DNA from 3 places in the Blautia argi genome. Region 2 is predicted to be linked to each of the others. Evidence: a T-box and tRNA genes for the amino acid it is inferred to sense, from the RefSeq annotation. Region 2 holds a T-box; the other regions hold tRNA genes.
The links. The T-box of region 2 lies ahead of leuS (leucine--tRNA ligase). A T-box ahead of a tRNA ligase gene usually reads a tRNA of that ligase, here a tRNA-Leu.

Region 1 (10,746 bases), 560 kb from region 2:
TTAAAAAAGACAGAGAATGACTTGAAAAGCAAAGCGCATTTTCGTATAATGAGGTTCGTCAGAAAAAATCAGAAAAACAGAAATCCATTAAGGGAGAATATATATGGAAAAAAAGACCTTTGTGACAAAAGAACAGTTAGAAGAAATTGTAAAGGAATATCCCACACCTTTTCATTTGTATGATGAAAAAGGAATCCGGGAAAATGCGCAGGCAATGAAGGAAGCCTTTGCATGGAATAAGGGATTTAAAGAATATTTTGCTGTAAAAGCAACCCCCAATCCGTTTTTGATTCAGATTTTAAGAGAATATGGCTTTGGATGCGACTGCTCTTCGTATACAGAGCTGATGCTGTCAAAGGCCATTGGCTGCGTGGGAGAAGATATTATGTTTTCCTCCAATGATACACCGGCAGAGGAATTTCAGTATGCCAATGAGTTAGGAGCAACCATTAATCTGGACGATATCACTCATATTGAATATCTGGAAAAAGCCATCGGAACGCTGCCTAAGCGTATAAGCTGCCGTTATAATCCAGGCGGTGTGTTTGAGGTGTGCAATGGCATTATGGACAATCCGGGAGATGCCAAATACGGTATGACAGAGCCTCAGATTTTTGAAGCATTTCGTATTTTGAAAAACAAAGGCGTGGAGGAATTTGGAATCCATGCATTTCTGGCCAGCAATACGGTGACAAACGAGTATTATCCCATGCTGGCAAAGCGGCTTTTTGAGCTGGCAGTGTGCCTGGAAAAGGAAACCGGCGCAAAAATCTGTTTCATCAACCTGTCCGGCGGCGTAGGAATTCCATACAGACCGGGAGAAAAGCCCAACGACATTCGTGCCATTGGAGAGGGTGTAAGAAAGGTGTATGAAGAGGTGCTGACGCCTGCAGGTATGAACGATGTGGCAATTTATACAGAGCTTGGAAGATTTATGATGGGACCCTACGGCTGCCTGGTGACAAAGGCCATTCACGAAAAGCATACCCACAAGGAATATATTGGTGTGGACGCCTGTGCGGTAAACCTGATGCGTCCGGCCATGTATGGGGCTTATCATCACATTACGGTTATGGGTAAAGAAAATCAGCCTTGTGATTACAAATATGATGTGACAGGTTCTTTGTGTGAAAATAACGACAAATTTGCTGTGGACAGAATGCTGCCAAAGATTGAGAAAGGCGATTTGCTGGTGATTCACGATACAGGCGCCCATGGCTTTGCTATGGGATACAATTACAACGGAAAGCTGAAATCCGCAGAGCTTTTACTGAAAACAGACGGGAGTATACAGCTGATCCGTAGGGCAGAAACGCCAAAAGATTATTTTGCTACCTTTGACTGCTTTGACTTTTATAAAAATCTGGACTGCAATCAATAAAAAAAACAAAAAAATAGAATAAATTGCATTAAAATTCAAAAAAATGCTTGCAATTTGGAGGGAGTCGTGCTAGAATATCTATTGTTCCGTTAGGAAATGCCGGCGTGTCGGAATGGCAGACGAGGCAGACTCAAAATCTGTTGTGGGCAACCACGTATGGGTTCAAGTCCCATTGCCGGCAGTTTTATGAATGAAGAAAGTATGAAAAGGCTGAAATCCAGTGAAATAAAGGGTTTCAGCCTTTTTGCTGTATGGGAAAGTTCGATTTTCGAGGAATCCTTGAATGAAAATAGTCCGCATAAAAGCGAGCCTGGAAATGAGAGGATACTGGTTAAAAGATACAGGTGTCATTTGTCTTGGGGCGGAATGGTTTTGTGCCTTTTTGAAAAAAGTAAAATTTATTTAACTTTTGCGATAACAAAATTCGTGCTAAAATAAAGTTATGTGAATAGAAAGAAGGGAAAACATGGCAGCAAATAGTAAAGTTGGACTGGTTTTGGAAGGCGGCGGTATGCGAGGTGCATTTACAGCGGGGGTACTGGATTTTTTTCTGGACAGGGAGGTTTCTTTTCATACCTGTATCGGCGTATCCGCAGGCGCCTGCCATGCATGTAGCTTTTTATCAAAGCAAAGACGAAGAGGATTTGAAACAAATACAGACTATCTGGAAGATGAAGCTTACTGCAGTGTAAAAAATCTCATAAAAACAGGAGATTTGTTTGGGGTTGATATGTGTTACAGGAAAATTCCGGAGGAATTAAATCCTTATGATTACCGGGCATTTGACCAAAATCCTACGGAGTTTTATGTAACAGTGACAAACTGTGAAACGGGAGATGCGGAATATAAGAAAATTACAGATATGCACAAGGGGATTCACTATGTCCGGGCGTCCAGTTCCCTGCCTCTTTTGGCGAGAACAGTGTGGATTCAGAACACTCCGTATCTGGACGGGGGAATTGCAGACTCGATTCCTGTAAGGCAGTCCCAAAAGCTGGGAAATGAAAAGCAGGTGGTGGTGCTGACACGGCAGAGAGGATACCGAAAACAACCAAATAGGGCCATGCCAGCCGCTTATTTAAGATACGGAAGAGAATTTCCAAGGCTGGTAGAGCGTATGAAAAACCGGCATCTGGATTATAATGAAACCTTGGATTACTTATATGAAGAAGAGAAAAAGGGAAAGATATTCCTTATTTGTCCGGAAAAACCAGTGGAAATCGGCAGAGTGGAGAAGAATCGGGAAAAGCTGGAAAAGTTGTATGAAGAGGGATATGCTACAGCAGAGAAAAACAGCAGAGCATTACAGGAATTTCTTCTTTCCTAGAAAGGGGAGAGCAGAAAAGCAACAAAGGCGGAAAGGAGCCATCTATGGGAGTGAAAACATTTGCAGCGATTGACGTAGGTTCTTACAATGTATGTATGGATATTTATGAAATTTCTCCGCGGAATGGGATTCGGTGTATAAACGAAGTGAGAAGCCGTCTGGAAATCGGGAGAGAAACCTATGGTGAAGGGAAGATTACCTTTGCTACAGCAAAGGAGCTTTGCCGTGTCCTTCGTGATTTTACAGAGATTATGAAGGAATATCAGGTAGAGGAGTATCGGGCATGTGCCACCAGTACGCTTCAAGAGGCGCAGAATGTATGGCTGGTTATGGAACAGGTGTATCAGAAAACAGGTATCCGGGTAGAGATTTTAAGCAACTCGGAACAGCGCTTTTACGGCTATAAATCCGTAGCTGCAAAGGAAGCTTCTTTTGAAAAAATCATTCAGAAGGGCACGGCAGTTATGGAGGTAGGAGGGGGAAATGTACAAATTTCCCTGTTTGATAAGGATACTCTTGTTACTACTCAGAATTTTAAAATGGGAAGCCTGCGAATCAAGGAGCTTCTGCTTCCTCTGGAAAAGGAAACCGTACATTATGAACGCCTGGTGGAAGAGCTGGTACATAACCAGATTTTGGGTTTTAAAAAGCTGCATGTAAAGGATCGCAAAATAGAGCACATTATTCTTATGGGAAATACCTTTACGGAAAGACTGTTTGAGAAAAAAGAGAGTATGACAGAGAGCAGAACCATCAGCCTTGAAACCTTTATGGAGGAATATAGATGGGTGATGGCGCATTCTGCGGAAGAGGTATCAGTAAAGCTGGGAGTTTCTCTGGAGTATGCAGAGATTATGGTACCTGGCATGATTATTTACCGTGTATTTATTGAGGAGCTGGGCGGACAGACCATGTGGCTTCCGGGAACGCACTTAAACGATGGAGTGGCTTATGATTATGCGGAGCGACGCAAACTGATGAAAAGCAAGCACAATTTTGAAAATGACATTCTGGTTTCAGCGAGAAATATTGCCAAGCGATATATGAGCAGCAAAAATCATACCCAGGCAGTGGCGCAGAATGCACTTGCCATTTTTGACGGCATGAAGAAGCTTCACGGTATGGGGAAAAGAGAGCGGCTGCTCTTACAGATTGCTATCTTGTTGCATGACTGCGGCAATTATATCAGTCTGAGCAATGCTTCAGAATGTGCATATGAAATCATTATGTCCACGGAGATTATCGGACTGTCCCACAAGGAACGAAAGATGATTGCCCATATGGTGAAATTTATTAAAATGCCTTTTCAGTATTATGGAAGCGCAGATTCCAGATCTGAGATAGACCGCAAGGGCTATATGACGGTAGCAAAGCTGACAGCCATTATCCGGGTGGCAAATGTGCTGGATAGAAGCCACAGACAGAAAATTGAGGAAATCCGGGCTGCAGTAAAGGAGCAGGAGTTGGTGCTTACCGTTTCTGCAAAAGAGGATTTGACGCTGGAGAGAGGACTTTTGCCAGAGCAGGCAGATTTCTTTGAAGAGATTTTCAGTATCCGCCCTGTACTGAAGGTAAGAATGAGGAAATAAGGAGGAGTGAGCATATGGAATTTAAGGCATATACAAAGCCGGAATATTACCGCAACAGAGAATTGAGCTGGGTAGGGTTTAATGAAAGAGTGCTGTCTGAGGCAAGGGATAAAAGCCTGCCCTTATTTGAACGCCTGAAGTTTTTGAGCATTACGGCCTCTAATCTGGACGAATTTTTCATGATTCGGGTTGCTTCTTTAAAGGATATGGTTCATGCAAAATATACAAAACCGGATATTGCAGGGCTTTCTCCAAAGGAACAGCTTGAAAGACTGGCGCCTGTATTAAAGGAGTTTATTCATACCCAGTACAGTACCTATAATCGTTCTCTCTTGCCGGGGCTGAAAAAGGCAGGGCTGGTGGTTGTAGAAAAGCATGAAAATTTAAGCAAGGAGCAGAAAAGCTTTGCGGATAAATACTTTGATGAAACCATTTATCCGGTACTGACTCCCATGGCGATGGACAGCGCGAGGCCATTTCCTCTTATCCGCAATAAAACTTTAAATATTGGCGCACTGATTGCAAAGAAAAATAAAAAGGATAAAGAGGAACTGGAATTTGCTACTGTGCAGGTGCCTTCCGTGCTTCCAAGAATCGTGGAGCTTCCTGAAGAGAAGAATGGAAAGCAAACTGTAATTCTTCTGGAGGAAATTATAGAGAGAAACATTGGTAAGCTGTTTTTAAGTAATCAGGTGGTGTGCGCCTGCCCTTACCGTATTATCCGAAATGCGGATTTAACCATTGATGAGGACGAGGCAGCAGACCTTTTAAACGAGATTCAAAAACAGTTGAAAAAAAGGCAGTGGGGCGAGGTTATCAGACTGGATGTCAACGAAAAAATGGATCCCCGCCTGCTTAAAATCTTAAAAACAGAGTTTAAAGTAAAGGAAGAAGACGTATTTGCCGTCAACGGACCTCTGGATCTGACTTTCCTTATGAAGTTGTATGGGTTGGAGGGGTTTGAAACTTGGAAGCTTTCCCAGCATGTACCTGCGCCGGTGCCGCAGATGATGGCAGAGGAGGATATTTTTACCCAGATACGAAAACAGGATATTTTGCTTCATCACCCGTTTATGACTTTTGCTCCTGTGGTGGATTTTGTCCGTCAGGCATCAAAAGACCCGCAGGTGCTTGCCATCAAGCAGACCCTGTACCGCGTCAGTGGCAATTCTCCCATTATTGCAGCTTTGGCGCAGGCAGCGGAAAACGGCAAGCAGGTCACTGTGCTGGTGGAATTAAAGGCGCGTTTTGATGAGGAGAACAATATTGTGTGGGCGAAGAAGCTGGAAAAAGCAGGCTGTCATGTCATTTACGGGCTGCTGGGATTGAAAACCCACAGTAAGATTACTCTGGTTGTGCGAAAGGAAGAGGAGGGAATCCGCAGATACGTGCATCTGGGAACCGGAAATTACAACGATTCTACAGCCAAGCTGTATACAGACTGCGGACTTCTTACCTGCTCGGAAAAAATCGGGGAGGACGCCACAGCGGTGTTTAACATGCTCTCCGGTTATTCTGAGCCGAAAAGCTGGAATAAATTAGCTGTAGCGCCTATCTGGCTTCGGGATCGCTTCCTGCATCTTATTGAAATGGAGCAAAAGGAGGCGCTGGAGGGACGCAGGGCAAGAATTGTGGCAAAAATGAATTCTCTCTGCGACCGGGACATTATTGCAGCCCTCTATGCAGCAAGTGCGGCAGGAGTACAGATTGATTTGATTATCCGCGGCATCTGCTGTCTGAAAACAGGGATTCCGGGTGTCAGTGAGAACATTACCGTGCGGTCTATTGTAGGGAATTATCTGGAACACAGCCGGATTTTCTATTTTTACAGCGGAGGCAGGGAGCAGATTTTCATGGGAAGCGCGGACTGGATGCCGCGAAATCTGGATAAGAGAGTGGAAATCGTGTTTCCGGTAGAGGATAAGGATATTAAAGAAGAAGTAAAGCATATTCTGGAAATTCAGCTTGCAGATAATGTAAAAGCCCATGTTCTGCAACCGGACGGAACCTATGAAAAAATTGACAAGAGAGGAAAACAGTTGATAAATTCACAGGAATACTTCTGTGAAGAAGCTGATGAAAAAGCAAAAATACCGATGCATACAGGAGATGAACGGGTCTTTGTTCCAGCAGAGGCACCGGAAGAAGAATAAATGAGAACAGGAGAAAAGGAGCTGTGTACCAGAGAGTCTTCAGGTACGCAGCTCTTTCAGTACAGAATAAGGAATCTGCAGTTTTCCGGTGCCCGAGCCCAGGTCAATGTGAGGCTTGTTGGAGCCATGGAAATCACTTCCTCCTGAATTTTTCAGTCCGAAATGACTGGCAAGCTTTGTCATGCGAAGCTGGTCAGAAGGGGTATAGGAGGAATACATGGTTTCCACGCCGTCCAGTCCCTCCTTTTTCAGAACATCGAGAAAGCTTTCCAGCCGTTCCTTGGAAAAACGGCACAGAAGCGGGTGGGCAAAAACAGCCTTTCCGCCGCCCTGATGAATCAACTGGATTGCCTGAATGGGCGTAACTTTTTCTCTGGGAACATAGCACTTTGCATGATCGCCCAGATATCGGTCAAAAGCTTCTTTTACAGATCCTACATAGTGGTGGTCCAGCAGGAATCTGGCAAAGTGCGCCCTGGTCCAGACACTGTCCGGAAAACTTTCTTCCATGTCTTTTCTGGTAATGGAAATGTTTTCCTTCTGTAGAAGCGCCAATACCTTATCATTTCGCAGTTCTCTGGAATCCCGAAATCCCTGAAGAGTTTTCTGAAAATCGGGATTTTTCCAGTTGATATCCAGCCCTACAATGTGAACGTCCCGATTGTGCCAGGTTGTAGAAAGCTCAATGCCAGGTACCACTTCAAGCTCTGTGCCTTCTGCTGCCTTTTGGGCAGCTTTGATGCCGTCTGTGGTGTCGTGGTCTGTAAGGGCAAAGGCGGCAAGTTTCTTTTCAAGCGCATAGGCAACCAGCTCCTCAGGGGAAAAGGTGCCGTCTGAAACAGAAGAATGTACATGCAAATCAATCAGCTTTTCCATAAAAACCTCCCGTAGATTTTATTTAAAAAACAAAAAATGGGAAACACTCAACTGAGTATTTCCCAAAAAACAGTTCGTACGGGAATCGAACCCGTGTTTCCGCCGTGAGAGGGCGGCGTCTTAACCGCTTGACCAACGAACCTTACTTGCCTATAATACAGTATATGTATGAGAATGTCAACACTTTTTTGAAAAAAATAAAAAAAATTAAAAAACCAACTTGACATACAGAACAGATGTTCACTATAATAAATAAAAGAACCGGGAAAAAGGGTTTGAAAATACCGGAAAAATGAGATATGATACAGAAGTCTTTACAAAAAGAAAGGTGATGACAATATGGAATGGGAATTTGCAGTTTTGGATATGCTGCAAAATATACAAAATCCGGTGCTTACGAAAATTATGGCATTTACTACCATGCTGGGAGAAGCAGGCTGGTTCTGGATTCTGTTGGGCATGGTGCTTCTTTGCACAAAGAAATTCCGTCCCTGCGGAATTGCGGTATTGCTTGCATTGGTACTGGATTTTATTCTGGCAAATGTAATTTTAAAGCCTCTGGTTGCCCGTCCCAGACCCTGCTGGATAAAGGATACGGTAGAGCTTCTGGTGCGGGTTCCAAAGGATTATTCTTTCCCCTCCGGGCATACCATGGCTTCTTTTGCAGCAGCAGGCGCTCTGCTTCTGACGAACCGGCGGCTTGGAATCTGTAGCTTGATTCTGGCAGTTCTCATGGGAATCTCCAGGTTGTATTTTTACGTACATTTCCCTACAGATGTGCTTGCAGGTATGATATTGGGAATTTTCTGTGGTTTTGCAGGGGTGTATCTGATGAAAAGGATACCGGTTAAGGAGAAATAAAAAAGAAAGGTTAAGGAAAATGGCGAAAAAGAATACTTATGATGCCAGCAGTATTACAGTGCTGGAAGGACTGGAAGCGGTGCGTAAACGCCCTGGTATGTATATCGGAAGTGTGTCCCGCAAGGGTCTGAATCATTTGATTTATGAAATTGTGGATAATGCAGTAGACGAGCATCTGGCCGGCTTTTGCAAAAATATTCGGGTGATTCTGGAGGCGGACGGGTCTGCCACTATAGAGGACGATGGAAGAGGAATCCCGGTGGGTATGCATGAAAAGGGAATGTCAGCCGAGCGTCTGGTTTTTACCACCCTGCATGCAGGCGGAAAGTTTGATGATTCTGTCTATAAAACAAGCGGCGGACTGCATGGAGTTGGTTCTTCAGTAGTAAACGCTCTGTCTGAGTATCTGGATATTAAAATCAGCACCGGAGGGTATGTACATCATGACCACTATGAGCGTGGTGTGCCTACCATTGAGCTGGAGGACGGACTGCTTCCAAAGCTGGGAAGAACAAAGGCTACAGGAACCCTGGTGAATTTTTTGCCTGATGCGGAAATTTTTGAGAAAACCAGATTTTCTTCCACGGAGGTCAAGAGTCGTCTTCATGAAACCTCGTATCTGAATCCGGAGCTTACCATTGTGTTTGAGGATAAGCGGGGAGAAGTCCCTGAAAAAATCGTGTATCATGAGCCAGAGGGGATTGTGGGATTTATTCGGGATTTGAATAAAAAGAGCGAGGTAGTCCATGAGCCTGTTTATTTTAAAGGGGAGTGCGATGGCATTACCGTAGAGGCAGCTTTTCAGTATGTCAATGAATTTCGGGAAAATGTGCTGGGATTTTGTAACAATATTTATAACTCTGAGGGAGGTACCCACCTTACAGGTTTTAAGACCACTTTTACCTCTGTGATGAATACTTATGCCAGAGAATTGGGAATTTTAAAGGAAAAGGATTCCAACTTTACAGGAGCTGATGTGCGTAATGGTATGACTGCGGTGGTATCTATTAAGCACCCTGCGCCCCGATTTGAGGGACAGACTAAGACAAAACTGGATAACCAGGACGCTGCAAAGGCCACAGGAAAGGTAACGGGAGAGGAGATTGTCCTGTATTTTGACAGAAATCTGGACGTTTTAAAGAGTGTGCTTGCCTGTGCTGAGAAATCTGCGAAAATCAGAAAAACAGAGGAAAAAGCAAAGACCAATCTTCTGACAAAGCAGAAATATTCTTTTGATTCCAACGGAAAGCTGTCAAACTGTGAAAAAAGAGATCCTTCTTTATGCGAAATTTTCATTGTAGAGGGAGATTCCGCAGGGGGCAGTGCCAAGACAGCCAGAGATAGGAGCTTTCAGGCAATTTTGCCTATCCGGGGAAAAATTTTAAATGTGGAGAAGGCAACCATTGACAAGGTGCTTGCCAATGCGGAGATTAAAACCATGATTAATGCTTTTGGCTGCGGCTTTTCCGAGGGCTATGGCAATGATTTTGATATTACAAAGTTACGCTATGACAAGATTATTATTATGGCAGATGCAGACGTGGACGGAGCTCATATTTCCACGCTTTTGCTGACCCTGTTTTATCGTTTTATGCCAGAGCTTATTTATGAAGGGCATGTATATATTGCCATGCCACCCCTTTATAAGGCTATGCCTTCAAAGGGCAAGGAAGAATACCTTTATGATGACAAGGCGTTAGAGCATTACAGGAAAAAACATAAAGGTCCCTTTACCCTGCAAAGATACAAGGGTCTGGGAGAAATGGACGCAGAGCAACTCTGGGAAACCACCTTAAATCCGGAAACCCGTATGCTGCGTCTGGTGGAAATCGAAGATGCCAGAATGGCGTCAGAGGTTACAGAGGTGCTTATGGGAACAGAGGTGCCGCCGCGTAAGGCATTTATTTATGAGCATGCCCGTGATGCGGAATTAGATATATAGGAGATACAGTATGGCGAAGAATCAGGATAATATTATCAGAACCGAGTATTCGGAAATTATGCAGAAGTCATATATTGACTATGCAATGAGCGTTATTATAGCCCGTGCCCTGCCGGACGTCAGGGACGGCTTAAAGCCTGTGCAAAGAAGGACGCTGTATGATATGTATGAGCTGGGTATCCGCTATGACCGTCCATACAGAAAATGCGCCCGCATTGTGGGAGATACTATGGGTAAGTATCATCCACATGGGGACAGCTCTATTTATGAAGCTCTGGTGGTTATGGCGCAGGAGTTTAAAAAGGGACAGCCTTTGGTAGACGGTCATGGAAACTTTGGCTCCATTGAAGGCGACGGCGCGGCTGCTATGCGATATACAGAGGCAAGACTGCAGAAAATCACCCAGGAGGTATACCTGGGGGATCTGGATAAGAACGTAGTGGATTTTGTTTCCAACTTTGACGAAACAGAGAAGGAGCCGGAGGTGCTTCCTGTGCGCGTTCCCAATTTGCTGGTAAACGGTGCAGATGGCATTGCGGTAGGAATGGCAACCAGCATTCCGCCTCACAATCTGGGCGAGGTACTGGACGGTGTGATTGCCTATATGAAGAACAATG
Region 2 (10,746 bases):
TGTTGCTGCATATCCGGTTGTGGGCGTAAAAGCAACCTTGTATGATGGTTCTTATCACCCGGTAGATTCCTCTGAGATGGCATTTAAGACCGCGGCTATTCAGGCATTCAAGAAAGGCTTTATGGAGGCATCACCCATTCTCTTAGAGCCGATCGTTTCCATGAAGGTCAGTGTTCCGGATAGATATACCGGTGATGTTATGGGCGATTTGAATAAGAGAAGGGGTCGTGTGCTGGGTATGAACCCGGATACTGCCCATAAAGGAAATACTATTGTAGAAGCTGATGTTCCGATGCTGTCGATTTATGGATATTCTACAGACTTACGTTCCATGACAGGTGGAAGCGGATTATTCTCTTATGAATTTGCCCGTTACGAGCAGGCTCCTTCCGATATTCAGGAAAGAGAAATTGAAGCTCGGGCAAAGGCGGAAGAAGACTAAGGTTTTGTTGAAAAAATAGTTTAGTTCTAAATAATGGGAACTGCTGTGTTAAATATGTTCGATTTAATGCAGCAGTTCCATTTTGCGTTTATCCAAAATCATATCATTACATTTATTTTACAGAAAAGCAAACAACTGTCTTGTCACATGTAAAAAGCTGTTGTATAATAACTGTCAAATGCTTTTTGCAGGAGGATAAAAGAGAATGAAATCCATAAGAGAAGAAATAGAGCAGTTAAAGGAAGAGAAAAATGCTGTAATACTGGCACATTATTATGTACCGGAGGAAGTGCAGGAAATTGCAGATTATATAGGCGACTCTTACTATTTGGCAAAAAAGGCAAAAGAAACAAAGGCAGAGGTAATTGTATTTGCAGGCGTATCCTTTATGGGGGAGAGCGCAAAAATTTTAAATCCCTCAAAGAAAGTTCTAATGCCGGACGCTGACGCTGACTGTGCCATGGCACATATGGCTTCTATAGAAAAAGTAAAAGAAATGCGGGAAAAATACGAGGATTTGGCAGTGGTATGCTATATTAATTCAACAGCAGAATTAAAGACAGTTTCTGATGTTTGTGTGACCTCTTCCAATGCAGTAAAGATTGTAAAAGCCCTTCCCAATAAAAATATTTTCTTTATTCCTGATAGGAATCTGGGGGCTTATGTGGCAGAACAGGTGCCTGAAAAACATGTGATTCCAAATGACGGATATTGCCCGGTACATAAAGAAATTGCACCGCAGATTTTAAAAGAGGCAAAGGAAAAATATCCCAACGCCAAAGTCCTGGTACACCCGGAATGTATGCAGGAAGTGTTGAAAATGGCAGATTTTACAGGCAGTACCTCTGAGATTATTCAGTATGCGGAAACCTCTTTGGAAAAAGAATTTTTAATCGGTACAGAGGAAGGCGTGTTATACGAATTGAAGAAAAAATGTCCGGAAAAAACCTTTCATTGTGTGAGAAAAGGACAGTGCTGCCCTGATATGAAAAAGGTCACTTTAGAGAAGGTGAGAGATAGCCTGAAGTATGGTTCCCATGAGGTACAGGTGTCCCGGGACATCAGTGAGAAAGCCTTAAAGGCATTGGATAAAATGTTAGAGCTGGCAAAGTAGGGGGGACGATTCCATGAAGAAGATAAAGACAGATGTATTGATTGTAGGAACAGGAGCCAGCGGTCTTTTTGCAGCCCTTCACATTCCTTTGGACAGGCAAGTGCTGATGATTACAAAAGATGAAATTCAGTGCAGCGACTCCTATCTGGCGCAGGGGGGAATCTGTGTTTTAAGAGATGAAGACGATTATGACAGTTTTATGGAAGACACCTTAAAGGCAGGGCATTATGAAAATCGGAAGGAGTCTGTAGAGATTATGATTCGTTCCTCCAGAGCAGTGATTGAAGAGCTTTTGGAATATGGCGTAGACTTTGCAAAAAAGGACGGAGAGTTGGACTATACCAGAGAAGGTTGTCATTCAAAAGCCAGGATTCTTTTCCATGAGGACGTAACCGGAGAGGAGATTACCAGCAAACTTTTACAGGCAGCAAAGAAACGTTCCAATGTAAGAATCCTAGACCATGTAACCATGCTGGATATTATAGAAAGCGAAAATATCTGTCTGGGAATTTTGGCAGAAACAAAAGAAGGAGGGCTTCTGGGAATTGAGGCAGGTCAGACCATTTTGGCCAGCGGAGGGATTGGCGGATTGTATCAGCATTCTACAAATTATCCCCATCTTACCGGAGATGCTCTTGCCATAGCCATGCGTCATGGGGTAGAATTGGAGCATATAGATTATATCCAGATACACCCTACTACCTTGTACTCCACTCGGCCGGGAAGAAGATTTCTCATATCAGAATCTGTCCGGGGAGAGGGGGCAAAACTGTATAACGCAAAGGGAGAACGCTTTGCTAATGAAGTGCTTCCAAGAGATTTGATGACAGAGGCTATTTACAGACAAATGGAGGAAGATAAGAAGCCCTATGTATGGCTGGACATGAGTGTATTGGGAGAAAAAGTGATTTTAAGCCACTTCCCTCATATTTATGAAAGATGTCTGGAGGAGGGGTATGATGTGACAAAGGATTGGATTCCCGTAGTGCCGGCACAGCATTATTTTATGGGCGGTATTCATGTGGATTCAGATAGCAGAACCACGATGGACAGATTGTTTGCAATAGGAGAAACAAGCTGCAACGGCGTACATGGAGCCAACCGTCTGGCAAGCAATTCCCTTTTGGAGAGTCTGGTTTTTGCCAGAAGAGCGGCTGAGAAAATACAAAAACAGGAAAAAGAAAACAGAAAATTTGAAGAAACAGATGTCTTTGATACCTTGTGCCAGCAAGCGCAGGAAGGCATACAGATAGATAATCTGACAGAGATTTACAAACAGGAAATTTTACAGGAAATAGAAAAGGAGAAACAGGCAAAATGAATGACATTACTATGAATTTAAATGCAGATCATTTAATCAGACAGGCTTTACAGGAAGATATTACAAGTGAAGATATTACCACGAATGCAGTGATGAGGGAAGCGAAACAGGGAGAGGTGCAGCTTATCTGTAAACAGGACGGAGTTGTTGCAGGACTGGCTGTTTTTGAACGGGTTTTCAAGTTATTAGACAAAGATACCGAAGTGGAATTTTATGTAAAAGACGGAGAAAAAGTAAAAAATAAACAGCTTCTGGGAGTGGTAAGAGGCGATATCCGCGTTTTACTTTCCGGCGAACGTACAGCGCTGAATTATCTTCAGAGAATGAGTGGCATTGCCACCTATACAAGACAGATTGCAGATCTTTTAGAAGGGAGTAAAATCAAACTTCTGGATACCAGGAAGACAACTCCGAATATGAGAATTTTTGAAAAATATGCAGTGAAAGCAGGCGGCGGATACAATCACAGATATAATCTTTCTGACGGAATCTTATTAAAAGATAACCACATAGCAGCAGCAGGCGGCGTGCGTCAGGCCATTGAAATGGCAAGGGAATATGCGCCTTTTGTACGGAAAATTGAGGTGGAAACAGAAACTCTGGATATGGTAAAGGAGGCTGTAGAGGCAGGCGCAGATATTATTATGCTGGACAATATGACGCCGGAAACCATGAAAAAGGCTGTGGAACTTATTGATGGCCGCGCAGAAACAGAGTGTTCCGGAAATGTGACAAAAGAGAATATTGACAGGTTGATTTCTATTGGTGTAGACTATATTTCCAGCGGAGCTTTGACACACTCATCTCCGATTCTGGATCTTTCCCTGAAAAATCTTCGTGAAATTTAATCCATGGAATTCAGAAAAAGATGAGTAGCTTCGGTCTTGTGAAGAAAGGGTATAAAGCATGGTTGGAGAAACACGCAGAAAAGAAATTTTGAAGTATATTTCGGAAAGTGATACGCCAGTATCAGGAACAAAACTTGCAGAGCTTTTTCATGTGAGCAGACAGGTAATTGTACAGGATATTGCTCTGTTAAGGGCAGCAGATTCTGATATTCTTTCTACAAACAGAGGATATATTTGTTGCCATCCTCAAAAATATACCAGGATTTTTTCCGTTTGTCATACGGATGAACGAATAGAAGAAGAACTGAATATTGTGGCAGACTGTGGTGGAACAGTAGAAGATGTCTTTGTGCAGCATGAGGTGTACGGAGAATTAAGGGCAGTGTTGAATATCAGTTCCCGGCGTCAGGTAAAGCAGTTTTTAGAGGATATCCGAACCGGAAAATCCAGGCCTCTTACAAATCTTACTTCTGGTCACCATTGCCATACAGTCAGTGCGGACAGCGAGGAAATATTGGATATGATAGAGGAAGCGTTAAAAAAATCAGGTATCTGCAAAGACTGAAAGTAGAAAAGAAGGGGAAAAGATGTTAAAACCAGAAATAAGGACAGCCAGAAAAGAGGAAGCAGCTCTTCTGGCAAAGATAGAAGCCCTGTGCTTTCCAAAAGCAGAGGCAGCATCAGAGGAAGAAATCAGGGTACGCATGGAAACCTTTTTGGAAAATTTTTTTGTAGCTGAGATAGACGGAACGGTCGTAGGATTTATCAACGGAGGAACCACAGATAAGCCGAGCCTTCCGGACGAACTGTACCATAATGCCAGTCTGCATAAGCCGGAAGGGGCTTATCAGACAGTATTTGGCTTAGATATACTGCCAGAATACAGGCACCGGAAAATTGCGGGAAGTTTGTTGGAATATATGGTAGAGATAAGCAGGCAGAGAGGGAAAAAGGGAGTAATTCTTACCTGCAAGGAACACTTGATTCCTTTTTATGAAAGTCATGGCTTTCATAATTTCGGCGTTTCTCAGTCAGAGCATGGAAACGCAGTATGGTATGATATGAGAAGAGAGTTTTCAAAATAGAATAGGGCTGCTGTATATAGCTTCCATAAAGCGGCATACAGCAGCTTTTTTGCGAAATTCGACGTTTTTTGTTGTGTATATTTCCATATGATGATAAGATAAAAAGGTTTGCATGACTAGGATACCGTCAAGTTTGACGGAAAAAAGATGGGAGATTAACCAATGGAAAAACTCAAAATAAGGCAGATGATGTCTTTAACCTTAACTTTATTTGCTGTGTTCTTTGGAGCAGGCAATATGATTTTTCCTCCTGCAATGGGACAGAAGGCAGGGGAAAACTACCTACCGGCTCTTGTAGGATTTATTTTGACTGATGCAGGGATTGCTTTGCTTGGAATTGTTGCAGTGGTGCTGGTGGGGAACAAAATTATGGATCTGGGCGACCTTGTAAGCAGACACTTTTCTCTGTTTTTATCCATTACGGTTTATTTATTGATTGGACCGCTTTTTGCGCTTCCGAGAACAGGAAGCGTATCTTATGAGTTGGCGGTTCGCCCCTATGTGCCTCAGCAGTATGTATGGCTGGTTTCTCTTGGGGTAACGGCAGTATTCTTTTCCCTGACTTACTATTTCAGCGGGAATCCGGGTAAAATCGTAGACATTATCGGGAAATATATGACACCGATTTTGATTATCAGTATCACTCTGATTTTTCTGGTCTGTCTTTTTTCTGACAAATCAGGAAATACCTTGCAATATGGAGCAGCAAAGGAAGCTGTAGGAGAATACAGAAACATCGCCTTTTTTAAAGGAATGATTGAAGGCTATAATGCGCTGGACGGACCGGCAGGACCTGTGTTTGCGATTATTATTATCAATGCAGTCACTGGATTTCAGGTGAAGGAACGGAAAAATGTTGTAAAATATACCATTGTTTCCGGAATCGGAGCAGTTCTGATTTTAAGTGTGGTTTATTATATGCTGACGTATATCGGTGCTACAACACATACATCATTTGAAAATGGAGGCATTCTGTTAAGCGCAGTGGCAGGAGATCTTCTGGGACCTGTGGGTGGAATTGTGCTGGGTGCATCTGTGTTTTTGGCATGCATGACTACCTCCATTGGATTGACTACTTCTTTTGCAGATTATTTCCATGAACTGATACCTTCTGTATCCTATCGAAAAATAACAGCTGTGGTGTGTTTGTTCAGCTTTGCAGTAAGCAATGTAGGACTTTCTTACCTTATTGCTGTTTCCCAGCCGATATTAATGATGATTTATCCGGTTTTAATCGTACTGATTGTTCTTTCCTTTGGACAGAAGTGGATTGGAGATAAAAAAATGGTTTATATTCTCAGTATGGCCGCAGCATTTGCAGTGGCATTTTTAAATGCCATGGACAGTATTGGCATTACCTTCGGGGTTCTGACGGACTGGGGGCGTAAACTGCCTTTCTATCATCTGCATCTGGGGTGGATTGTTCCTGCGGTGTGTGGGGCAGTACTGGGAGCGGTTGTAAAAAAGAAAACCTGAGAAAGAATAGGAGCGTCTGTAGAATAGCAGGCGCTTTTTATAAAATCTTTATAGGAACTTGAACAAGGGTTGTTGAAAGTGTCAGACAGGCATGATACAATGGGGAACAAAGCAGAAAATCTGCTTGGAAAGGTTGGTAAAACTATGAAGAAGAAAATAGCAGCAGGTTTGACGTTGCTGGTGTTGGCGTTTTTGTATTATTATGTGACACTGCCGGCAATCAACATTCACGAAAGCGGTTTCTGGTTCTTTCTGGGAGCTTTAGTTGCAGCCATAATGATTCTCTACGCAATCAGGAAGAGAATTTCCAGTGTACAGGAGCTTCGGTCAAACAAGGTACTGAAGTTCGGAGTTTTTGTGATTCTGGCAATCGTTGTCGTATATGCAGCAGGTTCTCTTTTATCCTCTCCTATTGTGAATGCCAGGAAATATCAGAAGCTGGTGACACCGGAAGAGCGGGATTTTACAGAGGATATCAAGGAGATCAGCTATGACCAGATTCCTCTTCTGGATAAAGAATCAGCAGAGCTTTTAGGCAACAGAAAAAATGGGAAGCATGGTAGATATGGTATCTCAGTTTGAGGTAAGCAGCCTGTATTCCCAGATTAATTATCAGGAGCAGCCTTACCGTGTTTCCCCTTTGGTTTATGCCAGTGGCATTAAATGGCTGACGAATCAGAAGGAAGGAATTCCTGCCTATATCCGTATTGATATGGCGACGCAGAATACAGAACTTGTAAAGCTGGATACACCAATAAAATATTCAGAGTCTGAGTATTTTAACCGGAATATTTACCGTCATCTGCGGTTTAAGTATCCTACCTATATGTTTGACCAGTTAAGCTTTGAAATTGATGATAACGGAACTCCTTACTGGATTTGTCCGGTGAAGAAATTTAATATTGGGCTTTTCGGAGGTCAGACCATTGGAAAAGTGGTATTGTGCAATGCTCAGACAGGAGAAACTACAGAATATAAAATTGAGGATTGTCCGAAATGGGTGGACAGGGCTTATCCTTCAGACCTTCTCTTAGAGCTGTATAATTATCATGGTATGCTGAAAAACGGATTTTTGAACAGTGTTTTGGGACAGAAAGGCTGTCTGAAAACAACAGATGGTTTCAATTACCTGACACTGGACGATGATGTCTGGGTATACACCGGTGTTACCTCTGTCAGTGGTGACAAATCAAATGTAGGATTTGTATTGATGAATCAGAGAACCATGGAAACCAGATATTATGTATGTGACGGTGCACAGGAGCGTTCAGCCATGGATTCTGCAGAAGGGCAGGTACAGAACTTAAAATATACGGCAGCTTTCCCGCTGCTTTTGAATATTTCCGATCAGCCGACGTATTTTATGGCATTAAAGGACGGTGCAGGACTGGTTAAGAAATATGCTATGGTAAATGTGCAGAAATACCAGACAGTTGCCATTGGAGATACTGTGGAAGAATGTGAGAAAAATTATGAAAAGCTGCTGGCTGAAGGTGGAGGCAAAAAGCCTGATGGTAAAGAAGGTGATTATCGTATTACCGGTAAAATTGAGAAAATTGCTCAGGCAGTCATTGAAGGAAACTCTCATTTTTACATTACCTTTGAGGGAACGGATCTGATACTCACCACACCGGAGGAAAATGCCGAAGAGCTGGAGATGCCTTTGATTTTTGATGTTCCGGTTACAGAATTTCCGGAGATTATTACCTATAATCCGGGAGATGGATTAAGCTTGAATTTCCTGCCGGGAGATAAAATCTGTTCTGTACTTTCTTTGGGAAATGACCAGAAGGAGCAGACAGAAAAAACCCAGACAGGGGTTGACAAAGAGGTAATCACTGAGTAAAATGTGTAGTAGCTTTATAAGGAAAAGCGTTGAAGAGGAGTATTAAGAAACACCGCATAGAAGCGTTTAAAACGAAAAGCAAGAGAGCTGCCGGGTGGTGCAAGGCAGGTATGCAGGATTCCCAACTCGCCTCAGAGTTCCCGGATTGAACAGACTGAAGCCAGTGAAAAGTAGATACGGGCGGGATTTCCCGTTACAGAAAAAAAGAGTGCGCGGACAGAATGAATCCGCGAATTAGAGTGGTACCACGGAAAAGAAACCCTTTCGCCTCTAGCATTAGGAGGCGGAGGGGTATTTTTATTTCAAAGGAGGAAAAAAACATGGCAGTACCTTATAATTATAAGGCAATTGAACAGAAATGGCGCAAAAACTGGGAGGAACACCCGGTAAACGTAGATGACGGAAAAAAACCGAAATACTATTGTCTGGATATGTTTCCGTATCCTTCAGGAAATGGCCTTCATGTAGGACACTGGAGAGGATATGTTATCTCTGATGTCTGGAGCCGTTTTAAAATGATGCAGGGATATTACCTGATTCACCCAATGGGCTGGGACGCTTTCGGTCTTCCGGCAGAAAACTATGCTATTAAAATGGGTGTTCACCCGGCAAAATCCACAGCAGACAACATTGCCAATATTAAAAGACAGATTAATGACATTGCAGCTATTTATGACTGGGACAGAGAGGTAAATACCACTGACCCTGCCTTTTATAAATGGACACAGTGGATTTTTGTGAAGATGTTTAAAGAAGGTTTAGCTTATGAAAAGGAATTCCCGATTAACTGGTGTCCTTCCTGTAAAACAGGTCTGGCTAATGAAGAGGTTGTAAACGGTAAATGTGAACGCTGCGGTTCTGAGGTTACAAAGAAAAATCTTCGTCAGTGGATGCTGAGAATTACCAAATATGCAGACCGTCTTTTAGATGACCTGGATAAACTGGACTGGCCGGAAAAAGTAAAGAAAATGCAGGCAGAATGGATTGGAAAGTCCTATGGTGCAGAGGTAGATTTCCCGGTTGAAGGAAGAGAAGAAAAGATTACAGTTTATACCACAAGGCCGGATACCCTTCATGGAGCAACTTTTATGGTACTGGCGCCGGAGCATGCTATGGCAAAAGAGCTGGCTACTGATGAAACAAGAGAAGCTGTGGAAAAATATATTTACGATGCTTCTATGAAATCCAATGTAGATCGTCTGCAGGATAAGGAAAAAACAGGTGTATTTACAGGAAGCTATGCAGTAAATCCATTAAACGGTAAAAAGATGCCTATCTGGCTGTCTGACTATGTATTGGCAGATTACGGTACAGGTGCGATTATGTGTGTACCTGCTCATGATGACCGTGATTTTGAGTTTGCTACAAAATTCAATATTCCGATTATTCAGGTTATTGCCAAAGACGGAAAAGAAATTGAAAATATGACAGAAGCTTATACAGAAGCTTCCGGTACCATGATTAACTCCGGTGACTGGAATGGTATGGAATCTGCAGTACTGAAAAAGGAAGCGCCTATTATGATTGAAAAAATGGGAATCGGACGCAAGACAGTAAATTACAAGTTGCGTGATTGGGTATTCTCCCGTCAGCGTTATTGGGGTGAACCAATTCCGATTATTCACTGTCCGAACTGCGGTAACGTACCGGTGCCGGAAGATCAGCTTCCGTTGACTTTGCCGGAGGTAGAATCCTACGAACCTACAGGCACAGGAGAGTCCCCGCTTGCAGGTATTGATGAATGGGTGAATACAACCTGTCCTTGCTGCGGCGCGCCGGCCAAAAGAGAAACAAACACCATGCCGCAGTGGGCTGGTTCTTCCTGGTATTTCCTGCGTTATGTAGACAGCAAAAATGACAAGGCTCTGGTATCTAAAGAAAAAGCAAACAAATATCTGCCGGTAGATATGTACATCGGCGGTGTAGAACATGCGGTACTGCATCTTCTGTATTCCCGTTTCTATACAAAATTCCTGCATGATATCGGGGTTGTGGATTTTGATGAACCGTTTACCAAGTTATTTAACCAGGGTATGATTACTGGAAAGAACGGTATTAAAATGAGTAAATCCAAAGGAAACGTGGTATCTCCTGACGATTTGGTAAGAGATTACGGCTGTGATTCCTTAAGACTTTACGAACTCTTTGTAGGTCCGCCGGAATTAGATGCAGAATGGGACGACAGAGGTATTGATGGTGTTTACCGTTTCTTAAATCGTTTCTGGAAGTTGGCTATGGACAGCAAGGAAGCAAATGTGGAAGCAACAAAGGAAATGGTGAAACTTCGTCACAAGCTGGTGTTTGATATTACACAGCGTCTGGAAAGCTTTAGCTTAAATACGGTTATTTCCGGATTTATGGAGTACAATAACAAATTTATTGAAATGGCTAAGAAAACAGGCGGTATTGATAAAGAAACCATCGAAACCTTTACACAGCTTCTGGCACCGTTTGCCCCTCATATTTCAGAAGAACTGTGGCAGGAATACGGACATGAAGATTCTGTTTTCCATACACAGTGGCCAAAGGCAGATGCAGAAGCTATGAAAGACGATGAAATCGAGGTTCCTGTACAGATTAACGGTAAGACAAAAGCTGTTGTATGCATCAGCGC
Region 3 (10,746 bases), 1.0 Mb from region 2:
CTTAGCTATAGAGGGTGATAAAACCTTGATTAAAGAAAACCAAAAGCATTTTAACCGTTTACAGGTATTGATAGATGCTTTTGTAATTATAGTTTCCTATGTGGCAGCATGGGTCATTAAATTTCAGATTATCAGCAATGATGATGGAGCACTTTCCACCGGTACTTATATGCTGGCTCTGCCCATTACGGCAGTGGTGTATTTAGGGCTGTACTATTTGTTTAATCTGTATACGCCAAAGCGGGTGCAGGGCAGGCGTCTGGAACTGTGGAACATTGTAAAGGCCAATACGGTGGGAATTGCCTTATTTCTGGGGGTTCTGTATCTCATAAAGATGATGCACTTTTCCCGCGAAATGCTCTTCATCTTTTATGTAATTAATATTAGTCTGGAAACGGCAGCACGGAATCTGATTCGATATTTTCTTCGCAGTATGCGGAGAAAGGGATATAACCTCAAGCATATTGTGCTGGTTGGATACAGCCGGGCAGCAGAGGAATATATTGACCGGATTCTCGATAATCCCCAGTGGGGCTACAAGATCAGAGGCATTCTGGACGACCATATAGAAGCAGGAACAGAATACAGAGGAATAAAGGTTTTAGGGAGAATTGACAATCTTATGGTTATTCTTCCTGAGAATCGGTTAGATGAAATTGCCATTACTCTGGGTCTGAGTGAATACGACAGGCTGGAGGAAATTGTGGGATTGTGTGAAAAGTCAGGTGTGCATACCAAGTTTATTCCGGATTATAATCGTATCATTCCCACAAAGCCCTATACCGAGGATATTCTGGGGCTTCCGGTCATAAATATCCGGCACGTTCCGCTTACTAATACCTTTTATGCGGCAATCAAGCGGCTTATGGATATTGTGGGAGCGATTTGTGCCATTATTCTGTTTTCGCCGGTTATGCTGTTTTCTGTTATTATGATTAAACTTACCTCACCGGGACCTTTGATTTTTAAGCAGGAAAGAGTAGGTCTGCATAATCATACCTTTATGATGTATAAATTCCGTTCCATGGAGGTGCAGGCTCCGGATAAGGAAAAAACCAAATGGACAGTAAAAGACGATCCCCGTGTGACAAACTTTGGAAAATTCATGCGGAAGACCAGTATTGATGAGCTTCCTCAGCTTTTTAATGTACTGAAGGGAGAGATGAGTCTGGTGGGACCAAGGCCGGAACGCCCGTTTTTTGTGGAAAAATTTAAGGAAGAGATTCCAAGATATATGATTAAACATCAGGTGCGTCCTGGGCTGACCGGATGGGCACAGGTCAACGGATACCGCGGAAATACTTCTATTCGAAAGCGAATTGAGTATGACTTATATTATATAGAAAACTGGACACTGGGACTGGACATAAAGATACTGTTTTTGACTGTATTCAAAGGCTTTATTAACAAGAATGCTTATTAGTAAGGATAAAGGGGAACAAAAATGTCTAAGATGAAGAAAAAGAAAAGACACATAGGACGCAAGATTCTGTTTGGCGTGGAAATCGTTGTACTGCTGCTTTTGGTTGGCGCTTTGTTCGTCTATGCACAGATTAATAAAAAGATGGACAAACTGGATATGAAGGACGATGAAAAGCAGGAGCTTCAGGTACAGATGAATGAAAATATATCCGGGAATGAAGTGTTGAGTGGATACACCAATATTGCCCTGTTTGGCATTGATAAGAGAGCAACCGATGGTGGATATGGAAACAGCGATACGGAAATGATTGCCAGTATTAACAATGATACCAAGGAAGTTCGCATTGTTTCCTTATACAGAGATACTTATATGAGAGTTGATGAGGATTCTGAGGGAAATGGTATTTATAAAAAGTGTAATGCAGCTTTTAATATCGGCGGACCGGAAAAGGCTATTTCCATGATGAATACCAACCTTGACCTGGATATTCAGGATTATGTAGCCGTAGATTTCAGCGCGATGTCAAAAATCGTAGATTGTCTGGGAGGACTGGATATTCCTCTTACTTATCAGGAAATTATTCATACAAATAATTATTGTAAAGGCACTTCAGAGGAAACAGGAACGAGTTATGATCCCATTCCTATACCGGATCCAAAACCGGAAAATGAAGCGGAAATATATGGAACTTACCATTTAAACGGTGTACAGGTGACTTCTTATTGCCGTATCAGACAGACTGCTTCTATGGATATGGGACGTACAGAAAGACAGCGCCGGGTACTGGGACTTTTGGCAGAAAAAGCAAAAAAATCCAGTTTAACCACATTGCTGAATGTTCTAGACGAAGTGTTCCCCATGGTTCAGACCAGCTTCTCAAAATCTGAGCTGATAAAATTGGGAAGCAGTATTTTATCCTATAAATTTGGAGAAACCATAGGTTTTCCGGCAAGCTATGTGATGGGACCTGAGGTGACAAAGCCGGTAACAGGGTTAGATTGTCTGATTCCTACAACCCTGGAAGTGAATGTGCGGTATTTGCACGAGTTCCTGTTTGCGTCAGAAGCTTATGAACCTTCTGACACAGTGAAAATCAGAAGTGACTTTGTAGCAGATAAAACAGGATTTGGAAATACTTCGGTGAAGGAAGAATGGCAGCGATTTGTAAAAGAGCGAACCGAAGAGGTTTCCGATGATACCTCAGGTGAGGAGTCTGATATCTATACAGAAGAAGATTATGATGGATACAGTGATGACGGCAGTTATGAGGTAGACGGAGAGTAGTAAAAAGCAGGGCTGTTGGGGCTGCTGTACGAAGGGCAGAAAATGCGGCTTCGTACAGCAATTCCGGCAGTTTTTTGTTTTTTGATAACTTGTCTGTGGAAGGGAGATTTAGAAATGACAGTAACCGTAATTATTCCAACCTATAAGCCGGATAAAAAATTCCGAAGCTTAATAGAAATGCTGACAAGTCAGACGCGCAAAGCGGATCGGGTTGTGATTATGAATACAGAAGAGCGGTTTTGGAAAGACAGTTTCATGGATGGATTGGAAAACTGGGAGGTGCATCATCTTTCCTGTGCAGAATTTGACCATGGAAAAACAAGGGGGGAGGGTGCAAAAAAGACAGACAGTGATATTTTGCTGTATTTTACCCAGGACGCAGTACCGGCAGACGAAAAGGTACTGGAAAATCTTTTAAGGCCATTTGAAAATTCCAAAGTAGGAGCAGCTTATGCAAGACAGCTTCCGGCAGAGGACTGCAGACTTGCAGAACAGTATACCAGAAGCTTTAATTACCCGGATAAAAGCAGAATAAAAACAAAAGAAGATATTCCTGTTCTGGGGATTAAGGCGTATTTCTGCTCCAATGTGTGTGCAGCTTACCGAAGAAGCATTTATGAGGAAATGGGAGGCTTCATTTCCAGAACCATTTTTAATGAAGATATGATTATGGCAGCTAAGATGATGCAGGCAGGATATGCAGTGGTTTATGCAGCGGAGGCGAAGGTGGTACATTCTCATAATTACGGGTATGTGCAGCAGTTTCGCAGAAATTTTGACCTGGCAGTTTCTCAGGCAGAACACCCGGAGATTTTTGCAGCCGTTTCTTCAGAAAGCGAAGGTATTCGTCTGGTGAAGAGCACGGCAGCCTTTTTGATGAAACAGGGGAAGCCCTGGCTGATACCGGATTTGATTATAAGCAGTGGATTTAAGTATCTGGGTTACAAAATGGGGAGAAAATATAAGCGTTTGCCCCATTCCTGGATCAGGCATCTGACGATGAATCAGGCTTATTGGGAAAAAGAATAAAATCTACAGATTTTCACGTTTTCTTTTCTTTTTTATCACAATTTGAACACAATTCATTGATAAACTAAATTTCGTAAAAGGAAAAGAAAGATACGAAAGGGAGTTAGCGTTATGAGTGAAGAATACAGAAATGATATAAATACATTGGGAAATGACTCGGAAAAAAATAGAGAAACAGGCGTTGAGAAGACAGAAGCCCAAGGAGCAGCAGGAGAAGTATCTAACACAGAAGGTACAGTCAATACAGAAAAGTTTTCTGCAGAGCCGGGAAAAGCGCCGACTGCAGAAAATCCTTATTATGCGTACTCTTATAAAAGAGAAGCTGAGAGCGGAAAAGAGAGTCAAAGTCGGAATACAGAAGAGCAGAATAACCGGGGGGCATACAGTTCTTATCAGTTTACTCCGGTTCCTCCAAAGCCGGAAAAGCCAAAACAGAAAAAGTCAATGGGAACAGCGAAGAAATTCGGTTTTGTTGTGGCAGCGGCAGCGGTATTCGGCATTGTGGCAGGAGCAGCTTTTCAGGCTGTGAATTATGTGGGAAATCAGATGTTTCCACAGGAGAATACAAAAATTGAAAATACTCGGACCACACAGGGAAGCGAAGGAGCAACACAGAACATCAGCACCTCAGAGAGCGGAACAAGTGTAGCAGAAGTAGCAAAAAACGTAATGCCTTCCATTGTTTCCATTACAAATATCAGTATACAGGAAATTCCAAACTACTTTGGATTCGGTACACAGCAGTACGAAGGTCAGAACAGCGGTTCCGGTATTATTGTAGGACAGAATGATGCCGAGCTTTTGATCGCAACAAATAACCATGTAGTACAGGAAGCCAACAGTCTGACGGTATGTTTTACAGACCAGACGGGAAATGCAGTGACTGCTCAGGATTTAGAGAAAACCAGTGCAGAGAAAGAAACAGAAGACAGCGGAAACAGCACAGACTTGGGCGAAGGTACTGCAGTTCCGGCACAGATTAAAGGCACAGATTCTGATAATGACCTTGCTGTTATTGCAGTAAAGATTTCCGATATTCCGGAAGATGTATTGAGCCAGATTAAGGTGGCAACGCTTGGAGATTCGGATTCGCTGACCATAGGCGAGCAGGTAGTAGCCATCGGAAATGCCCTGGGATATGGACAGTCTGTGACAAGCGGTTATGTCAGCGCATTAAACAAAAAAGTAAGCTCTGAAAGTGTAGACAGCACTTTTATTCAGACAGATGCAGCCATTAATCCGGGTAACAGCGGCGGAGCTCTTTTAAATATGAAAGGAGAGCTTATTGGTATCAATTCAGCGAAAATTGCTTCTGATGAGGTAGAAGGTATGGGATTTGCCATTCCGATTTCAAAGGCAGAGCCGATTCTGGATAATCTGATGAGCAGAAAGACAAGAGAAAAGGTGGAAGATGAGAACAAAGCAGCTTATCTTGGAATTACCTGTAAAAATGTAACAGCAGAAGCATCTGAAATGTATAATATGCCAGTGGGTGTCTTTGTTGACAGCCTTGTAGAGGACGGCCCGGCAGCAGAAGCAGGCTTAAAGCCAGGGGATATTATCTGCAAGATTGACGGAACAGCAGTGGAAACCTATGACAACCTGACAGGACAGTTGGAATATTATGAAGCCGGAGAAGAAATTGAATTTGAAATTTCAAGAGCAGACGGTGGAGAATACAAAGAAAAGACTATTACAGTAAAGCTGGGAGCCAAAAAAGACGCTCAGATGAATGAAAACAACAGACGGACAGGCAACCGTTAAAAAGATATAAGGAATGAATCGGGGCAGCCCCCATGAGGCAGCCCCGATTTTGTCAAGTTCAGACAGTATAAGCGGGTAAAAGAAACTGGTGAATCGTTTGCGAGAAAATCTGAACAACCGTTTATAAAAAGTTTACTTGTGACTGCTCTTGATTTGTGATAAGATACCCACAAGTAAATGTTATTATAGTGGAAACACGGAAAAGGCGGTAACTCATATGTCGGATGATAAAGAATTTTTAGATACAACCAATACGTCTGATACTCCCGGTGAAAAGGAGCATAAAGATGAATACGAAAAAATATGTTTTATGTGCAGAAGACCGGAGAGCAAAGCAGGGAAAATGATTGACCTGCCAAATGATATCCATATCTGTACAGATTGTATGCAAAGAAGCTTTGATACCATGAACAATACGAATATCAATTATGATGAACTGATGAAGAATATGCCAAATATCAGCATGATTGATTTAAGCTCTCTGCAGAATCAGATTCCTCAAAGACAGAAGGTAAAGAAAAAACAGGAGCAGCCAAAGGCAAAGACCGCTCCTAAGGTATTTGATATTAAAAGTATTCCTGCCCCCCATAAGATTAAGGCAAGCCTTGATGAGTATGTTATCGGACAGGAGTATGCAAAAAAAGTGATGTCTGTAGGTGTTTATAATCACTATAAGCGTATATTTGCAGACATTTCAGATGAGGTAGAAATTGAAAAATCCAATATGCTGATGATTGGACCTACCGGAAGCGGCAAAACCTATATGGTAAAGACGCTGGCAAGACTTCTGGACGTTCCTCTTGCTATTACAGACGCCACTTCTCTTACAGAAGCAGGCTATATTGGCGACGATATTGAGAGCGTAGTCAGCAAGCTTCTGGCAGCAGCAGATAATGATGTAGAGAGAGCAGAGCACGGTATCATTTTTATTGATGAGATTGACAAGATTGCCAAAAAGAAAAATACCAACCAGAGAGATGTCAGCGGAGAAGCTGTACAGCAGGGTATGCTGAAGCTTTTGGAAGGCAGTGAGGTAGAGGTTCCGGTAGGAGCCAACAGTAAAAATGCCATGGTGCCGCTGGCAACTGTAAATACAAAAAATATCCTGTTTATCTGTGGCGGTGCATTTCCGGATTTGGAGGAAATTATCAAGGAACGTCTGAATAAGACAGCTTCCATTGGTTTCCAGGCAGACTTAAAGGATAAGTATGACCATGACAATAAGCTTTTAGAAAAGGTAACAGTAGATGATTTGAAAAAATTCGGTATGATACCGGAGTTTTTAGGCCGTATGCCCATTATCTTTACCTTAAGCGGACTGGACAGAGATATGCTGGTAGAGATTCTGAAAGAGCCAAAGAATGCGATTCTTAAGCAGTATCAGAAACTTTTGGCTCTTGACGAGGTCAAATTGGAGTTTGAAGACGGAGCTTTAGAGGCGATTGCAGATATGGCTATGGAAAAGCATACAGGAGCCAGAGCGTTGCGGGCAATTCTGGAAGAATATATGCTGGATATTATGTACGAGATTCCAAAAGATGATAATATTGGGGAAGTAATCATTACAAAGGATTACATTACCCATACAGGCGGTCCAAGAATCTTATTGAGAGGGCAGGAACCAGCGCAGATAGAAATGAAATAAAGAAACTGAACAGACGGGGGATTGTTCTATGAAGTGAAAAGAAAAAGGTACTTCATGAAACAATCCCTTTTTAAAAATATATATTTTGTGAGTAAGCGCAGCAAAAGAAAAACTGTATGAAAAACAAAAAAAGCAGCAGGACATATCCTACTGTTAAAAATGAAAAAGATGCAAAAGATGCAGGAGATGGGACTTGAACCCACACGATATTGCTACCACAGGCACCTGAAGCCTGCGCGTCTGCCAATTCCGCCACTCCTGCATTCCTTATGTTGTTCTGTGCTCTCTCAAGCACAAGACATATAATACACGAATAATTTTGAAATGTCAACACTAAATTTAAAAAAAATTAAAAAAATTTTTCAAGGTCTTTTGAAACAAGAAAAGGTTGAAAATTATGAGGTGTTGTGATACACTTTTTACAATTTGGGGAATTTTAAGGCTTTATGCTATCAGAAAGGAAAACAGGTGAAAAAATGAAAGCATTTTTGATACTGGAAGACGGTACCGTCTTTGAAGGAACCAGCATTGGATCTACAAAGGAAATCATTAGTGAGATTGTCTTTAATACCTCTATGACAGGATACCTTGAGGTACTTACAGACCCTTCTTATGCCGGACAGGCTGTCTGCATGACTTATCCTTTAATCGGAAATTATGGCATCTGCCATGAAGACCAGGAGTCTTTAAAACCGTGGCCGGACGGCTACATTGTAAGGGAATTATCTCGTATTCCAAGCAATTTCAGAAGTGAAGATACCATTCAGAACTTCTTAAAAAAATATGATATACCGGGAATCGCAGGCGTGGATACCAGAGCGCTTACCCGGATCCTGAGAGAAAAGGGAACCATGAATGGTATGATTACCACAAATGCAGCCTATAATTTAGAAGAAATCCTTCCGCGTCTGAAGGCATACACAACCGGAAAGGTAGTGGAAAAGGTAACCTGCACAGAAACACATGTATTAGAGGGAAACGGAAAAAGGGTAGCGCTTTTGGACTTTGGTGCAAAGGACAATATTGCACAGTCCTTAAACAGGAGAGGCTGTGAGGTGACAGTATATCCGGCAGCTACTTCTGCAGAAACCATTCTGGCGTCTGACCCGGACGGTATTATGTTGTCCAACGGTCCCGGAGATCCCAAAGAATGTACTGCTATTATAAAAGAAGTGAGAAAGCTGTATGAATCAGAGATTCCGATTTTTGCAATCTGTCTGGGACATCAGCTTATGGCGCTGGCAACCGGAGCAGATACAAAGAAAATGAAATACGGACACAGAGGCGGCAATCATCCGGTAAAGGATCTGGAAACCGGAAGAGTTTACATTTCCTCTCAGAACCATGGCTATGTGGTAGATACAGAAACCTTAAATCCGGAAGTTGCGGTACCGGCTTTTGAAAATGTAAATGATAAGACAAACGAAGGACTGAAATATACAGGAAAGAATATCTTTACGGTGCAGTTCCACCCGGAAGCATGCCCGGGACCCCAGGATTCCGGATATTTGTTTGACAGATTCTTAGAAATGATGGAGGTGAATCAATAATGCCAAGAAACCCGGAAATCAAAAAAGTATTGATGTTAGGTTCAGGTCCTATTGTTATTGGACAGGCAGCAGAATTTGACTATGCAGGAACACAGGCCTGCCGTTCTCTGAAAGAGGAAGGCATTGAGGTTGTACTCTTAAACTCCAATCCGGCAACTATTATGACAGACAAGGATATTGCGGATAAGGTATATATTGAGCCTCTGACAGTGGAAGTCGTAGAACAGTTGATTTTAAAAGAAAAACCAGACAGTGTGCTGCCCACTCTGGGCGGTCAGGCCGGACTGAATCTGGCTATGGAACTGGAAGAGCGGGGCTTTTTAAAGGAACACAATGTGCGCCTGATTGGAACTACCTCAGAAACCATTAAAAAGGCAGAAGACCGTCAGGAATTTAAAGATACCATGGAGAAAATCGGCGAGCCTATTGCTGCTTCCTTAGTGGTAAGAAATGTAGAGGACGGTATTGCCTTCAGCAATAAAATCGGTTATCCGGTGGTACTGCGTCCTGCCTATACCCTTGGTGGCAGCGGCGGTGGTATTGCCAACAATGAGGAAGAACTGGTGGAAATCCTGGAAAACGGACTCAGACTTTCCCGCGTGGGTGAAGTTCTGGTAGAGCGCTGTATTGCAGGCTGGAAGGAAATTGAATATGAAGTGATGCGTGACGGAGCAGGAAACTGCATTACCGTATGTAATATGGAAAACCTGGATCCGGTTGGTGTGCATACAGGAGATAGTATTGTAGTGGCGCCTTCTCAGACCCTGGGAGATAAAGAATATCAGATGCTGAGAACTTCTGCTCTGAATATTATTACAGAGCTTGGCATTACCGGAGGCTGTAATGTACAGTATGCTTTAAATCCGGATAGTTTTGAGTACTGTGTAATCGAAGTAAATCCCCGTGTATCACGTTCTTCTGCCCTGGCGTCTAAGGCAACCGGATATCCCATTGCAAAGGTTGCGGCAAAGATTGCCCTTGGCTACACGCTGGACGAAATCAAGAACGCAGTGACAGGCAAGACTTACGCCAGCTTTGAACCCATGCTGGACTACTGTGTAGTAAAAATTCCAAGACTGCCTTTTGATAAATTTATCAGTGCAAAGAGGACACTGACTACTCAGATGAAGGCAACCGGAGAAGTTATGAGCATTTGTAATAACTTTGAAGGCGCCCTGATGAAGGCAATCCGCTCCTTGGAGCAGCATGTGGACAGTCTGATGTCCTATGATTTTACAGACCTTACAGAAGAGGAATTAAGAGAACAGCTTCATATTGTAGATGATATGCGTATCTGGAGAATTGCAGAGGCAATCCGCAGAGGTATTTCCTATAAAGATATCCATGCAGTAACAAAAATTGATATTTGGTTTATTGATAAGATTGCTATTTTGGTGGAGATGGAACAGGGATTAAAGAAACAGGAATTAAGTGAGGATTTGTTAAGAGAAGCAAAACGCATGGAATTCCCGGATAATGTTATTGCCCAGCTTACCCAAAAGACAGAGGAAGAAATTAAGGAGTTGCGTAAAAAATGGAACATTACGGCTGTTTACAAAATGGTAGACACCTGTGCAGCCGAGTTTGCGGCAGTGACGCCATATTATTATTCTGTATACGGCGGTGAGAATGAGGCAGACGGAAAGACAGACAAGAAAAAGGTTCTGATTCTGGGTTCTGGTCCGATTCGGATTGGTCAGGGTATTGAGTTTGACTTCTGTTCTGTACACTGCACCTGGGCCTTTGCAAAGGAAGGCTATGAAACCATCATTATTAACAATAATCCGGAAACTGTAAGTACAGACTTTGATATTGCAGATAAGCTGTATTTTGAACCGTTGACACCGGAAGATGTAGAAAATGTAGTAAATATTGAAAAACCGGACGGCGCAGTGGTACAGTTTGGCGGTCAGACAGCCATTAAGCTTACCGAAGCCCTGATTAAAATGGGTGTGAAGATTCTGGGAACTTCTGCAGAAAACGTAGATGCGGCAGAGGATAGAGAACTGTTTGACGCAATTCTGGAAGAGTGTCAGATTCCAAGACCAAAG

Region 1: it has a tRNA-Leu gene. The T-box ahead of leuS (leucine--tRNA ligase) is inferred to sense a tRNA for this amino acid. The anticodon was not compared.
Region 3: it has a tRNA-Leu gene. The T-box ahead of leuS (leucine--tRNA ligase) is inferred to sense a tRNA for this amino acid. The anticodon was not compared.

What each region holds. Positions count from the first base shown of each region.
Region 1 covers NZ_CP030280.1:1,120,927-1,131,672, forward strand. The annotation lists gene DQQ01_RS05505 (diaminopimelate decarboxylase) at 104-1,381, shown strand; tRNA gene DQQ01_RS05510 (tRNA-Leu) at 1,480-1,562, shown strand; gene DQQ01_RS05515 (hypothetical protein) at 1,568-1,819, shown strand; gene DQQ01_RS05520 (patatin-like phospholipase family protein) at 1,848-2,708, shown strand; gene DQQ01_RS05525 (Ppx/GppA phosphatase family protein) at 2,753-4,297, shown strand; gene DQQ01_RS05530 (RNA degradosome polyphosphate kinase) at 4,312-6,450, shown strand; gene DQQ01_RS05535 (PHP domain-containing protein) at 6,490-7,326, opposite strand; tRNA gene DQQ01_RS05540 (tRNA-Glu) at 7,397-7,468, opposite strand; gene DQQ01_RS05545 (phosphatase PAP2 family protein) at 7,666-8,187, shown strand; gene DQQ01_RS05550 (DNA gyrase/topoisomerase IV subunit B) at 8,207-10,129, shown strand; gene DQQ01_RS05555 (DNA gyrase/topoisomerase IV subunit A) at 10,140-10,746, shown strand, end outside.
Region 2 covers NZ_CP030280.1:1,685,639-1,696,384, forward strand. The annotation lists gene DQQ01_RS08240 (elongation factor G) at 1-442, shown strand, start outside; gene nadA (quinolinate synthase NadA) at 648-1,556, shown strand; gene DQQ01_RS08250 (L-aspartate oxidase) at 1,570-2,877, shown strand; gene nadC (carboxylating nicotinate-nucleotide diphosphorylase) at 2,874-3,725, shown strand; gene DQQ01_RS08260 (transcription repressor NadR) at 3,784-4,290, shown strand; gene DQQ01_RS08265 (GNAT family N-acetyltransferase) at 4,313-4,810, shown strand; gene brnQ (branched-chain amino acid transport system II carrier protein) at 4,973-6,286, shown strand; partial or broken gene DQQ01_RS08275 (CvpA family protein) at 6,431-8,132, shown strand; T-box leader at 8,153-8,407, shown strand; gene leuS (leucine--tRNA ligase) at 8,453-10,746, shown strand, end outside.
Region 3 covers NZ_CP030280.1:2,692,218-2,702,963, reverse strand. The annotation lists gene DQQ01_RS13155 (undecaprenyl-phosphate glucose phosphotransferase) at 26-1,423, shown strand; gene DQQ01_RS13150 (LCP family protein) at 1,445-2,707, shown strand; gene DQQ01_RS13145 (glycosyltransferase family 2 protein) at 2,822-3,736, shown strand; gene DQQ01_RS13140 (S1C family serine protease) at 3,848-5,500, shown strand; gene clpX (ATP-dependent Clp protease ATP-binding subunit ClpX) at 5,718-7,145, shown strand; tRNA gene DQQ01_RS13130 (tRNA-Leu) at 7,324-7,407, opposite strand; gene DQQ01_RS13125 (carbamoyl phosphate synthase small subunit) at 7,622-8,695, shown strand; gene carB (carbamoyl-phosphate synthase large subunit) at 8,695-10,746, shown strand, end outside.